One region of the Nonomuraea sp. NPDC002799 genome, then DNA from elsewhere that is predicted to be linked to it. Evidence: riboswitches for the same ligand, from Rfam matches in the RefSeq annotation. Region 1 holds a riboswitch; each other region holds the start of a gene.
The links. Region 1 has a riboswitch for cyclic di-AMP ahead of ACWD0F_RS21875 (hypothetical protein). Riboswitches for the same ligand answer to the same signal wherever they lie in the genome.

Region 1 (3,226 bases):
ACGCCGGGGCGCCCGATCAGGGGCGCCCGGTCAGGAGCGCCCGGTCAGGAGCGCCCGGTCAGGCCCGTGTCCGCCCGGCCACGGGCCCTATGAGAGATGCCAGGTCAGCCGGAGGTCAGTTTGGTGATCTCGGCCGCGATGCCGGGCCAGAGCGGCCTGGGCAGGTCGTGCCCCATCCCCGGATAGGTCACCAGCCGCGCCCCGGGAACGGCCGCTGCCGTGGCCCGGCCGCCCTCGACCGGGACGAGCTGGTCGCCCTCGCCGTGCAGCACCAGCGTGGGCACCCGGACCCCGGCCAGCAGCTCCGTACGGTCGCCCGAGGCCATGATGGCCGCGAGCTGCCTGGCGGTGCCTGCGGGGTCGAAGCACCGGTCGAAGGCCAGCCCGGCCAGCCTGGTCACCCGGTCGCGATCCAGCTCGTAGCCGGGCGAGCCGATGACCGACCACGTCTCCAGCGCCTGCGCCAGGATGGCTTCGCGACCGGCGGCGGGCCTGGCCATCAGGACGGCGGTGGCGGCCGCGCTCGGCGGGGCGGCCGCGGGGCCGGGCGTGGACATGATCGAGGTGAGGCTGAGCACACGTTCCGGATGGCGGATGGCCAGCGTCTGGGCGATCATCCCGCCCATCGAGGCGCCGACCAGGTGCGCGGCGGGCCAGCCGAGGGCGTGCATGAGCCCGGCGGCGTCGTCGGCCAGGTCGTCCAGCAGGTACGCCGAAGGCGCTCCCGCGGCGGGCACGCCGGCGTCGTGGAAGTGGGTGGACAGGCCCGTGTCGCGGTTGTCGAACCGTACGACGTGGTGTCCCTGCTCGGCCAGGAGCTCGCAGAACTCTTCGTCCCAGTGGATGAGCTGCGCGCCGAGCCCCATGATCAGGAGCAGGGGACGCCCTTGCGGCGAGCCGAAGCTCTCGTAGGCGATGTCGATGCCGTTGGCGGCTACGCGGGTGGTCACGGACACCAGAATGACATTCTGGTGTTGCGCCGTAAAGTCAGCGCTTGATGAGCGTGCGGATGCGCTCGCTCCCGAGCACGGCGCCGCCACCGGCCAGAGCCAGCGCGCCGACCAGCAGGGTGTTGCCCACGGTGCCCGGCGCCTTGGCCTCGGTGGCCTCGGTCGCGGGGGCCTCGACGGCCTGGCCGCCGCCCTGGGCCGCCTCCTCGTCGTCCTGGACCTTCGGCGGCGTGGCCGGGTTGGTGTCCCGCTCGGCCCAGGCGCCGGTCGAGAACGCGACCGGGTGGTTCTTCTTGCCGACGCCGGCGCCCCACTTGGTGATGACGTAGTCGATGTCGATGTGGCCCTGGCCGCCGACGCCGTCGACGCCGAGCGTGCTGGAGTTGAACCTGCCGCCGGTGAGGTCGGCGAAGGTCTTGGCGTCGAGGTCGAGCATGACGCCACGACTGGAGGGCTCGCCGGGGCCGCGGTCGCCGACGAAGAACGGCATCTTCTTGCCCTTGTAGACGACGTAGCCCTCGGTGAGCAGCGGCCAGCTCGGGCTGGCGATCATGCCCTTCTGCATGGGCTTGCCGCTGGCGGGCAGGCCGGTGTCGCCGGCGCGGCCGGAGGAGTCGTCCCAGAAGTAGGAGGCGGTGGTCGAGCCCTTGAGCAGGATCTTCTCGTCAGTGCCGGAATCGGCGTGAGCGGGGGCGCCGGCAATGGTCAGCGCGCCGATGGCGGAGGCGCCGATCAGAGCGAGGGAACGCAGGCCAGAACGAGCAGACATGAAGATACACGGTCCTTCGCGAGGGGACGGGGAACACGCTCGGGGGAACGAGCACAGCCGGGCAGAGCGCCTGACGGAGGGTGGCCGCGCGGAGCGTGGAAAAGCCGGGGGAAGGGGGGCCGCTCAGCAGGCGGCCGGCACCGCCCGCTCTGGGGGTTCGACGCGGTTTCGCATGTATGAGGTCCTCTCCATCACGCCTACCGGGTTAGCTGACGGGTTCGGGCGTGGAGATGCCCTACCGACGCATGGTCGGATTCACCCCGAAGACTTGGGTCCCCGGTTCCCGATGATCGGAATTCGGCGCCAGCCGGCTGGTCCCTCCTGGGTGAGGGCCACACCACCAGCTGGTGTGATGGCGACCACTGTAATCACGCATTCCGGACAAACGCAAACTATTCGTCATGAATCGGGCGAAGATCTACCTCTCTCGGCAAAGAGAAAGGGAGACACGGCATGCCGTGCCTCCCTTGAATTCCAGCTTTCAGCCGCCGCTCTTGCGCCTGAACGATCTTTTACTCGCCGCTGGACCGTGCGCCCCGTGGATCTTCGATGTGTCGACGCCCTTGCCCTCCGCGCCCGCGCTCGCGTTCTGGTCACGCTTGCGGTCAAGTGCCTCGCGGAACTTGCGCTTCATCTCGTCCTCGGGAGTTTCGCTGGTTTCCGGCTCCGGTGTTTCCGCCATGAGGACCTCCGTCGTGTTGGGACCTTTACAGCTTCGCATGGAGCCGCTTATGACGCGAAACCGGCCGGTACCTTGGCCTGTGGCGTGGCGGGCGCGTCCAGCCGTCTGGCGGGCATCGCCAGCAGCGCGACCAGAGCGACCAGCGCGCCCACGACGCCCAGCGACGGGATGACCGCGGCGGCCGCGGCGGCGTGCGCGGCGGCCAGGCCGTGCGCCGGCGCGTCGGCGGCGACCGTCGCGGAATAGAGCGTGCCGCCCACGGCCAGCGCCACGGAGCCGCCGATCTGACGGAAGAAGGTCAGATTCGCCGAAGCGGTGCCGATGTACTGCGGCGCCACGGACTGCTGCGCGGCCACGGTCAGCCCCGAGAGCATCGGCCCCACCCCCAGCCCCAGCGGCAACATCCACAACGCCAGCGCCACAGGGCCGGTCCGCTGGGTCAGGCCCAGGCAGAGCAGCGCGCCGGCGACCATCAGGAACGGGGAGACGAGCAGCCACGGCTTGTACACCTTCGTCCTGGACATCAGGACGCCCATGAGCACGCTGCCCGCCGCCATGGCCAGCGTCATCGGGTAGATCCGCAGCCCCGACTCGGTGGCGCTGACGCCCAGGGACTCCTGGAAGTAGCGCGGCAGGAACACGACGCCGGCGAACATGCAGAAGGCCGAGGCGAACGACGTCAGGCTGACCAGCGTGTACGTACGGTTCCCGAACAGGTGCATCGGCATGATCGGGCCGGCCGCCCGCCGCTCCACCACCACGAACACGGCCAGCAGCACCAGCGCCCCCAGGATCGGCCCGGCCACGACCGCGTCGGTCCAGGAG
Region 2 (3,226 bases), on a different contig from region 1:
GGGCATCTGTGACCGTATCGGTGTCGCCACCGCCATCGAGGCCGTGGCGTGGGCGGCGCGCCGCCAGCTCATCTAGAGCGCCGGCCCATCCAAGGCCGGCCTTTCGGGGCCGGCTCATCCGGGGCCGGCTCACTCAGGGCCGGCGGCTCGCATGGCCCCTGCCTGGTGCCGGTGGCCGTCAGTCGGCGATGCGCACGGCGCCGGCGAACGGCCGCCTGTCCAGGGACGCGATGCGGACGACGTCACCCGTCTGAGGAGCGTGCACCATCATGCCGCCACCGATGTAGATGCCGACGTGGTGCAGGTCGCCGTAGAAGAACACCAGGTCGCCCGGCCGCATCTCCGCGCGCGAGATGTGCCGGCCCGCGGTCCACTGGTCGCCGGTGTAGTGCGGCAGTGAGATGCCCACTCGCTGGTAGGCGGCCATCACCAGGCCCGAGCAGTCGAAGGAGCTCGGGCCTTCGGCGCCCCAGACGTACGGCTTGAGCTGCTGGGTGAGGGCCCACCTCGCGGCCTGCGCGGCCTTGCCGGTGCCGATGATCGGCAGGTTGACCCGGACGGCCCGGGTGCCCGGCTGGCCGGCCTCGCCGATGGCCCGTCTGAACAGGTTGCTCTCGACCTTGGTGACCAGCTTGGTGATCTTGTCGCGCTTGGACTCGAGTTCGGTGACGAGCCCCTGGACCTCGTCGATGCGCGCCTTGGCTCCGGCGCGGGCGCGGGTGGCGGCGTCCATGGCCTTGGTGACCTGGTTGACCTCCTCGCCCTGCTGCTGCTCGATCGCGTACGTCGTCGCGGCGCGGTCGAGGAAACGCGCGGGGTCGTCGGTCGTGGCGAACGCCAGAGCCCGGTCCAGGCCGCCCGACATGTAGGCGTCCTGCGCGAGGAGGACGGCTTTGGCACGCTTGGTGGCGAGATCGGCCTCGCTGGCCGTCAGCGTCTTCTGTGCGGCCTCTGAGGACTTCTTGGCGGTCTTGAGCTTCTCCCGCTGGCCGTTGTACTGCTCGCTCAGCGTCTCGATCTCGGTGTGCATCTTCTCGACCTGGTTGGCGAGATCCTTCAGCGAGGGCTTCGGATCCGCGGACGCCGGGGCGAAAGGGATGGCGAACAGCAGCGTGGCGATGGTGATACTCACCACACCGAGGCGGTGCGACCGCCGCGCGCGTTCCGGAGGGCGGGCATGCCTGCCCGCGGACCTGCCCTCGCCGCTGAGCGTGCGCTTCACCAACCAGCTCCTCTCGTCGAACGCCTACCGGGTTAGCTGACGGGTTCGGGCCGGAGCAGCCCTACCGAGAGACTCGGATTCACCCCAATGGCGGCGCTGGCTGCGCCACCGGCGGTTCCCCGGCTTCCCTTGCGGGAATTGGGCGTGTTCCTCGCGCGACACGCGGGGAACATCGTCGCTGGACACTAATGCACTCCGGGTTCGTGCTCAACCAGAACTGCCGGATCTGTAGAGGTTTCACAACTGAAGGGTCACAAGGTGATCTCGTGATCACCTGTGCGGAAGGGGCTTTATGTCCTCTTTGTCGGCGGTTCCGCCGGAGGTCTGGGCCAGGTGCGGGTCCTGTGCTCGTCTGGCGACGAGATGTAACAGGATGGGCCGAGAGATGGGAGTTAGGGCTGAGCCGTAATGACATCTGTACCCTGGAGTGCCATGGAGCAGGTGGCCGAATCGATAGTGCCGGAGACCGCGGTGGTGGTCAGGCGTGCCCGCACGCCCGATGTGCGGGCGGTCAGGCGGCTGGTCGACACCTATGCGGGCGCGGGCCCGCGGCTTCTCGAGAAAGCGACGGTGACGCTGTACGAGGACGTACAGGAGTTCTGGGTGGCCGATCTGGGCGGGCAGGTGGTCGGCTGCGGCGCGCTCCACGTGTTGTGGGAGGATCTCGCCGAGGTCCGTACCGTGGCCGTGGACCCCGAGAGCCGGGGCATGGGCGTCGGCCACCGGATCGTCTCGGCTCTGATACAGCAGGCGAAAGATCTGGGTCTGCGGCGTGTATTCTGTCTGACTTTTGAGGTCGACTTCTTCGCGAGGCACGGGTTCCGGCCCATCCAGGGCACCCCGGTGTCCCCCGAGGTCTACGCCGAACTTCTGGCCTCGTACGACGAGGGTGTGGCGGAGTTCCTCGACCTGGAGCACGTCAAGCCGAACACCCTGGGCAACACCCGCATGCTGCTCCATCTGACATCGGGTGACGCAGACCTTGACCATCTGGAAAGGTGATTGTTGATACCTATGTCGATACGTTGGGCAGCACAGGCATGTGTCCTGACACGTGCCACATGCGCACTCGAAGCGAGGTGACACGGTGAGCACCGGACAGCCGCCGTATCCACAGGACGAATCCGGCGAGAATTCTGCACCTGGCACACCCCAATACGGGCAGCAGAACGCGGGCCGCCATCCCGGCGAGCCCGACCCCGATGTGACTGTGGTCGGCTACCGAACGGACGACGCCTACGGGCAGCAGCCCCAGTACGGCCAGCAGCAGGGCTACGGCCAGCAGCAGCAGTACGGGCAGCAGCCTCAGCAGGGCTATGGCCAGCAGCCCCAGCAGGGCTACGGCCAGCAGCAGCCCCAGTACGGGCAGCAGCCCCAATATGGCCAGCAGCAGGGCTACGGGCAGCAACAGCAGGCCCAGCCCGACTATGGCCAGCAGTACGGCCAGCAGCCGCAGTCCCAGCCGGACTACGGTCAGCAGCAGCAGTACAACCAGGGCCAGCAGGGCTACGGCCAGCAGCCGGCCTCCGGGCAGCAGTACGGTCAGCAGCAGCAGCCTGACTACGGCCAGCAGCAGGCGCAGCCTGACTACGGCCAGCAGCAGCAGTACGGGCAGCAGCCGGGCTACGGTCAGCAGCCGCAGTCGGGCCAGCAGGGCTACGGCCAGCAGCCGGCCTCCGGCCAGCAGTACGGTCAGCAGCCGCAGTCCCAGCCCGACTACGGGCAGCAGCAGGGCTACGGTCAGCAGCCGGGTTACGGGCAGCAGCAGCAGTCCCAGCCCGGTTACGCCCAGCCCGGCTACGGCCAGCAGCAGTACGGCGACCAGCAGCAGTACGGTCAGGCGTACGGGCAGCCGCAGCAGGCCTACGGTCAGCCCGGCTACGGGCAGCCTTACGGCAAGCCGGTCGGCGTGCAGCCGCCCGGCGCGCCGGCTCCGCTGGCGGAGTGGTGGCAGCGGCTGGTGGCTAGGCTCATCGATGGAGTCATCCTCTTCATCGTGAACCT
Region 3 (3,226 bases), on a different contig from region 1:
CCGGACCTGCGGGTAGCGGTCGGTGAAGGCGCGCAGCAGCCGGGCGACGAGCGTCCCGGTGGCGCTGGGCAGGCTGGCCAGGCGCAGCTCCCCGGTGACCTGTCCGGCGGCGGAGGCGACGTCGGCGCGGATGAGGTCGAAGTGCCGCAACGTCTCGCGGGTGCGGTCGAGCGCCCGGCGGCCGGCCTCGGTGAGGGCGATGCCGTCTCGGTGACGCACGAACAGGGGCGCGCCGAGCTCGCGTTCGAGGGTGGCGATGGCCCGGCTGACGGCGGGCTGCGACATGCCGAGGTGCTCGGCGGCGGCGGTGAAGCCGCCGTGCCCGGCGACCGCGACGAGCACTCTGAGCTGCGCCAATGTCATGCCGACATACCCTAACTGGTATTTGACCACGCCATGATCAGCACCCGATCGTTATGCCATGGGCAAGCGAATGACGATCGAGGTAGACGGCCGGCAGGCCGGCTTTCTGACGGCGGGGGAGCGGGGCCCGGTGGTCCTGCTGCTGCACGGCACCTACTGGAGCCGGGTCTGGCAGCCGGTGCTCGGCGACCTGGCGGCGGCCGGTCTGCGTCCCGTCGCGGTCGACCTGCCGGGGCTGGGGCGTTCGGCAGGGGAGCTCACGGCGGCGACCGCGACCGTGCCCGCGCTGGCGGAGTGGGTGGGGCGGTTCGCCGCCGCGTACGCGTCCGTCTCCGGGGCCGGCGAACCGCTGGCGGTGGCCGGGCACGACATCGGCGGCGCCGTCGCCCAGCACCTGCTGGCCGGCGGTTTCGTGGGCCGGCTGGCGCTGGTGAACTCGGTCCTGTACGACTCCTGGCCGGTGCCCGGCGTGGCCCGCTTCCGCGACCCGGCCGTGGTGGCCGCCACGACCGTGGCGGAGCTGCTGGCCGCCCGGCGCACGGCGGTGACGACCGCCCTGGGCCGCCCGGCCTCGGAGGCGGAGCTGGCCGGCTATCTCGACCCGTGGAACGACCCGCGGGTCTGCCGGTCGTGGATGGCGCTGGCGGGCGCGGCCGACAGCCGCTACACCCTCGACCTCGTGCCCGCGCTCAAGGCCGATGAGAGGCCGAAACTGCTGGTGTGGGGCGAGGACGACACCTTCCAGGAGGTACGGCACGCCGAACGGTTCGCCGCCGAGATGCCGAACACCAGACTCGTCCGCATCCCGCGGGCCGGTCACATCCCGATGGAGAACGACCCCGCCGCCGTCGCCCGCGCACTGGCCGGCTTCTTCCTGGAACGGTGACCCCGGTGCCGGGTGAACGCGGAAGAGCGCGCGTCCCGGGTGGGACGCGCGCTCTTTCTACCGAAGTGCGATCAGGCGCGGTAGTCGGGGTAGCCGTAGCCGACGACCTGGCCCTTCGGCCGGACCCGCTCTTCGACGGCGCCGTTGCCGGTGTTACCCTCGATGGTGGAGATGGTGCCGTTCTCGTTGTCCTTCACGACGAACCCGACGTGCTGGATGTCGTCGATGTCCTTGCTGCCGCTCCAGGAGAAGAAGACGACGGCGCCGGGCTTGGCGTCGGTGCCGAAGCGGTGGTTGGCCTTGAACCACTTGGCGTGGGCGACGGTGTAGGCGTCCCAGCCGACCTGCGGGCGGGCACCGGTCTGCTCGCCGACCCAGGACACGAACATCGAGCACCAGGCGGCGTTCAGGTAGGCGGCGCGGTTGCCGCCGTCACGGGCGATGGTCTCGGCGGCGCGCTTCGAGCCGGCGTACCACTCCTGGAACTTGGTGCCGCCGCCGTTGGCGTTCTCCGAGGTGCCGACCTGAGATCTGGCGAAGTCGAGAACCTGCGCGGCGGTGACGTTGACCGTGGTCTCGTCCTTGGCGGCCTTGCGGGCGGCCAGGGCGGTGTCCGGGTGCCTCGCGGCGGTGGCCGCGGCGGCTCCGGTGGCGGCGTCGGCGCTGGCCGTGGCGGTGTGGGCTCCGAACGCGGAGGCGGCGATGGTGGCGCCGAGGAGGGCGCGGGCGATGGTGGTCTTCGGGGCAGAGAGGATACGGTGTTTGGCCATCGAGGGGGTTACTCCTTGCTTCCATGCCGCTTACCGGGTTAGCTGACGGGTTCGGGCGTGGAAGCTGCCCTACGGCACCGAAGTGCCGATTCACCCCAAAGGACATGGGTCCCCGGTTCCGCCCAGGGGCGGATTCAGCGGTCACAGGACGTTCCTGTGATGTGTCATGCGATGGTTGGACATTTCCGGACAAACCGGACGTATGCCACGAGATGCCTCATAAGGTAATACATGCGGCAAGAGGATTACAAGTGGATAAAGCTTCCGCTAGGCAAGTTGCCCGCGAGCGTCGGCCAGAAGCCCCATCATGGCAAGGGATTCGTCAAGGGGCATGATCGAACTTTCGGTCCTGCCCTCGGCCGTGGCCGCGCGGACCTCGCGGAGCTCCCCGGCGTATCCGTTGTCCGCCGGATCGAGCACGAGCTCTTCCGGCTCCATGGAGGGCCCGGTGAGGAGAATCCGCTGCGGGGCCCAGAACGGCGCCTGGATCTCCGCCCGCATCTGGGTGCCCACGACACGGGCGTCGTTCGGGTAAGTCGCGAGCAAAGAGGTCTCCACCAGGGCCTTCCTGCCACCCGGATAGAGCAGCACGCCGCCCGCCTCCGCGTCCACCCCGTTGGGCGCCAGTGACCCGGTGATCCGCAGGTCGTCGGGCATGCCAAGGAGGAGCTGAGCCAGGCCGAACGGGTAGATCCCCAGGTCGAGCAGGGCGCCGCCGCCCAGTTCCGGCGCCCACAGCCGGTGCGCGGGATCGTAGGGCAGGGTGAAGCCGAAGGAGGCCTGCACCGAGCGGAGCTCGCCGAAGCGCGGATCGGCCGCCACCCGCTGGATGAGCGGGTTGAACCGCATCCACATGGCCTCCATCAGGAACACGCCCGCCTCCCGCGCCAGGCGTACCATCTTCTCGGCGTCGGCCAGGGTCGCGGCCAGCGGCTTCTCGCACAACACCGCCTTGCCCGCGGCGATGGCGGCCTCGGCGACCGCCAGGTGCTGGGCGTGCGGCGTGGCCACGTAGATCGCGTCCACTGCCGGGTCGGCGCACAGCCGCTCATAGGAGTCGTAGGCCGACTCCGCGCCCAGCGTCGCGGCCAGGTCGCGCGCCCGGCCCAGGTCCCTGGAGCCGACGGCGCCGACACGCATCCCCGGCTCCGCCACGATGGCCGCGCCCACGGTCCGAGCGATGCCGCCTGTCGCCGCTATTCCCCAC
Region 4 (3,226 bases), on a different contig from region 1:
GTACGGGAGAAGCCTGGCGTCGTGCCAGCCCTCGCCCTCCGTGTAGTCGACCGAGATCATGTGGTCGGTGAAGGTCTGCCCGAATCCCGGGTTCGCCAGTACCTGCTCCCGCTCGGCCGCGGTGCGAGCGTGGTCGGATAGCTGCACGTCGAAGCTGAGCTTCTGAGCGATGGTCATGACGTCGGTCCTTCTCTCTGCGACTACTGCGAAATCTAGCGAAACTACCAGTTCTCCGGTTTTCGATGCCGGACAGCATCCTCGCGGAGGGCAGCTCGTACTTCCTATTGTCTCGCTATATGGGATGACAAGCGGCCGATGGGGTGGTTGGAACCTGCGGACGCGAAAAAGCGCCCGGCAGTCCTCATCGGACCGCCAGGCGCTGTGGGGGGCTAGGCGGTCCTAGCCGGATACTCGCGCGGTGATGTCGTTGCCGATCTCGCTGGTGCTGCGACCGGCCCAACCGGCCAGCCGGTCCACGATGTCGTCGGCGACCGCCTGCTCGACCCTGGCCGCCTCGGTGTGCAGGCCCAGGTGCGAAAGGAGCATGGCGACCGACAGGATGGTGGCGGTCGGGTCGGCCTTGCCCTGCCCGGCGATGTCGGGGGCGCTGCCGTGCACCGGCTCGAACATGCTCGGCGCGGTGCCCTCGGGGTTGATGTTGCCGCTGGCCGCCAGGCCGATGCCACCGGCGATGGCCGCGCCGAGGTCGGTGATGATGTCGCCGAACAGGTTGTCGGTGACGATCACGTCGAACCGCTCCGGCTGGCTCACGAAGAACATCGTGGCCGCGTCGATGTGGCTGTAGTCGGTCGTGACCTCGGGGAACTCCTCGGCCACCCGGTTGACCGTGCGCTGCCACAGGTCGCCCGCGTAGGTGAGCACGTTGGTCTTGTGGACGAGCGTGAGCTTCTTGCGGGGCCGCGACTGGGCCTTCTGGAACGCGTAACGCACCACGCGCTCGACGCCGTAGGCGGTGTTGAGCGACTCCTGAGTGGCGATCTCGTGCGGCGTGCCGCGCCGCATGACGCCGCCGGTGCCCGCGTAGAGGCCCTCGGTGCCCTCACGGACGACGATCATGTCGATGTTCTCGGCCGGGGTGTCGGCCAGCCGCGTCTCCACCCCGGGGAACAGCTTGACCGGGCGCAGGTTGACGTAGTGGTCGAACGCGAACCGGAGCCGCAGGAGCAGGTCGCGCTCCAGGATGCCCGGCGGCACGCTGGGGTCGCCCACGGCGCCGAGCAGGATCGCGTCGTAGCCGCGCAACTCGTCGAGCACCGCGTCGGGGAGCGTCTCGCCGGTGCGGTGATAGCGCGCGGCTCCCAGGTCGTAGTGGGTGGGCTCGATCTTCGTGCCCACGGCTTCCAGGACCTTGAGTCCTTCGGCTACGACCTCGGTGCCGATGCCGTCACCAGGGATGACGGCCAGGCGGATGTTACGCGACTCCATGGGCCGTACCTTACCGGCTCGTCTCGACTGACGGGCACACCGTCTCATTTTTTGGACGTCCGATTTGTTAGGTATTGCGCCTTTTTGACCGTTTCGTTAGAGTCCGAGACGCCTAATCCACACAGCCGCTGTGTGGAGCCGGGGACCCACTTTCCCCCCAGGGGCGAATCGGCACCCGCCGTAGGGCTACTTCCAGGCCCGAGCCCGTCAGCTAACCCGGTCGGCCACATGGAAGGACAGTTCACTGTCTCGCATCGCCATTCTCGTGGTGGCGGGCACCGCCGGGCTCTTCGCCCTGGCCGGCCCCGCCCAGGCAGCAGCCGCCCCCAAGGCCGCCCCCAAAGACGGCTCCGAAACGACGACCCTGACCGGCCCCCAGGTCAAACGTATCCAGCAGGCACGCGACAAGCCCGCCTGGAAGACCGCCCTCGACTTCGCCATGGACAAGCAAGGCGTGCCGTACGTCTGGGGCGGAACCAGCAAACGGGGTTACGACTGCTCGGGGCTCATGCTCCGGGCCTATGAGAAGGCGGGGATCGAGCTGCCCCGCACCGCCGCGGAGCAGTACGGCGCCTTCGACAAGAAGATCACCTGGAACGATCTAAAGCCAGGTGACCTGGTCTTCTTCAGCGGCCTCGGGCACGTGGGCATGATCTCCAAGCCCGGTTTCATGGTCCACGCGCCGCACACCGGTGACGTGGTGAAGGAGGAGCGGCTGTCGGCCTGGCGCAGGACCGCCTTCGTCGGCGCGGTCCGCCCCGACCCCAAGGGCGTACGACAGTGGGCCGAGCAGCGCCGCACTCCGGCGCCCTCGATGCTGACCGCGACCCTCTGACCAGCGCCGGGTGGCCCCGCGACGGCGGGGCTGCCCGGCGGCCGGCTCATTCCGCCGGGTGGACAGAGCTCGGCTCGTTCCGCCGGCGGAATTCCGGGACCGCGTCCTATCGGCCGGAGTCCTGGGGGGCGCCGCCGTTGTCCCTGCGGTCCAGCGCGATCTGCACGGCCTCGACGGCCTCGTCCTCGTGCTCCTCGGCACGGTTCCAGGCATACATCTCGTACATGTGAGTCATCTCTTTTCGCGGGCGCGTTCCAAAGGACGTCGGATCCCGGTCGCGAACCCGACCGGGCCTGATCTCGTGGTCCGGGTCACGGACCGAACGAAAGGGACTTGACGGCCGACGCGACGCCGCACACCGCGGCGGGTCGTCGACCTGCCCTAACAGGCCCCGCCGCGGCAGGTAATAAGTACGAGAACCTGGCGCATTTCCGTCAACGATACCCCAGCCATCTCGTTGGACGTCCTACTATCTCGCATGGTGAGACGAAAAAGGCCGCCGTCCCCGGTGGGGACGGCGGCCTGCGCGACTGGGGGAGGTCAGTCCTCCAGGTCCACCGAACGGCCGCTGTCGGCGCCGATCTCGGCCACGATCTGCTCGACCACGTCGGCCGGGATCGCGGAGTCGACCGTCAGCGCGATGAGCGCCTTGCCGCCCTTGACGTCACGGGCCACCTGCATCGAGGCGATGTTGATGCCGTGCTCGCCGAGGAGGCGGCCGACCACGCCGACGATGCCGGGACGGTCGGCGTAGGTCAGGAAGCACAGGTGAGCCGTCGGCTCGATCTCCATCTCGTAGCCGTTGACCTCGACGATCTTCGTGATCTGGCGGGGCCCGGACAGGGTGCCGGAGACCGAGACCTGGCGGCCGTCGGCGAGCACGCCGCGCACGGTCACCACGTTGCGCCAGTCAGGGCTCTCCGAGCTGGTCACCAGCTCGACGCT

Region 2: it holds a riboswitch for cyclic di-AMP, as region 1 does, so the genes downstream of both, ACWD0F_RS04130 (NlpC/P60 family protein) here and ACWD0F_RS21875 (hypothetical protein) in region 1, are expected to answer to the same signal.
Region 3: it holds a riboswitch for cyclic di-AMP, as region 1 does, so the genes downstream of both, ACWD0F_RS15860 (CHAP domain-containing protein) here and ACWD0F_RS21875 (hypothetical protein) in region 1, are expected to answer to the same signal.
Region 4: it holds a riboswitch for cyclic di-AMP, as region 1 does, so the genes downstream of both, ACWD0F_RS28470 (C40 family peptidase) here and ACWD0F_RS21875 (hypothetical protein) in region 1, are expected to answer to the same signal.

What each region holds. Positions count from the first base shown of each region.
Region 1 covers NZ_JBSFVA010000011.1:192,728-195,953, forward strand. The annotation lists gene ACWD0F_RS21870 (alpha/beta fold hydrolase) at 105-950, opposite strand; gene ACWD0F_RS21875 (hypothetical protein) at 988-1,719, opposite strand; cyclic di-AMP (ydaO/yuaA leader) riboswitch at 1,899-2,032, opposite strand; gene ACWD0F_RS21880 (DUF5302 domain-containing protein) at 2,201-2,401, opposite strand; gene ACWD0F_RS21885 (MDR family MFS transporter) at 2,449-3,226, opposite strand, start outside.
Region 2 covers NZ_JBSFVA010000002.1:50,122-53,347, forward strand. The annotation lists gene ACWD0F_RS04125 (LuxR C-terminal-related transcriptional regulator) at 1-76, shown strand, start outside; gene ACWD0F_RS04130 (NlpC/P60 family protein) at 179-1,132, opposite strand; cyclic di-AMP (ydaO/yuaA leader) riboswitch at 1,228-1,377, opposite strand; gene ACWD0F_RS04135 (amino-acid N-acetyltransferase) at 1,655-2,224, shown strand; gene ACWD0F_RS04140 (RDD family protein) at 2,310-3,226, shown strand, end outside.
Region 3 covers NZ_JBSFVA010000007.1:94,869-98,094, reverse strand. The annotation lists partial or broken gene ACWD0F_RS15870 (LysR family transcriptional regulator) at 1-363, opposite strand, end outside; gene ACWD0F_RS15865 (alpha/beta fold hydrolase) at 422-1,249, shown strand; gene ACWD0F_RS15860 (CHAP domain-containing protein) at 1,321-2,019, opposite strand; cyclic di-AMP (ydaO/yuaA leader) riboswitch at 2,032-2,169, opposite strand; gene ACWD0F_RS15855 (Gfo/Idh/MocA family protein) at 2,287-3,226, opposite strand, start outside.
Region 4 covers NZ_JBSFVA010000017.1:93,348-96,573, forward strand. The annotation lists gene ACWD0F_RS28460 (branched-chain amino acid aminotransferase) at 1-177, opposite strand, end outside; gene ACWD0F_RS28465 (3-isopropylmalate dehydrogenase) at 400-1,446, opposite strand; cyclic di-AMP (ydaO/yuaA leader) riboswitch at 1,546-1,687, shown strand; gene ACWD0F_RS28470 (C40 family peptidase) at 1,712-2,281, shown strand; gene serA (phosphoglycerate dehydrogenase) at 2,822-3,226, opposite strand, start outside.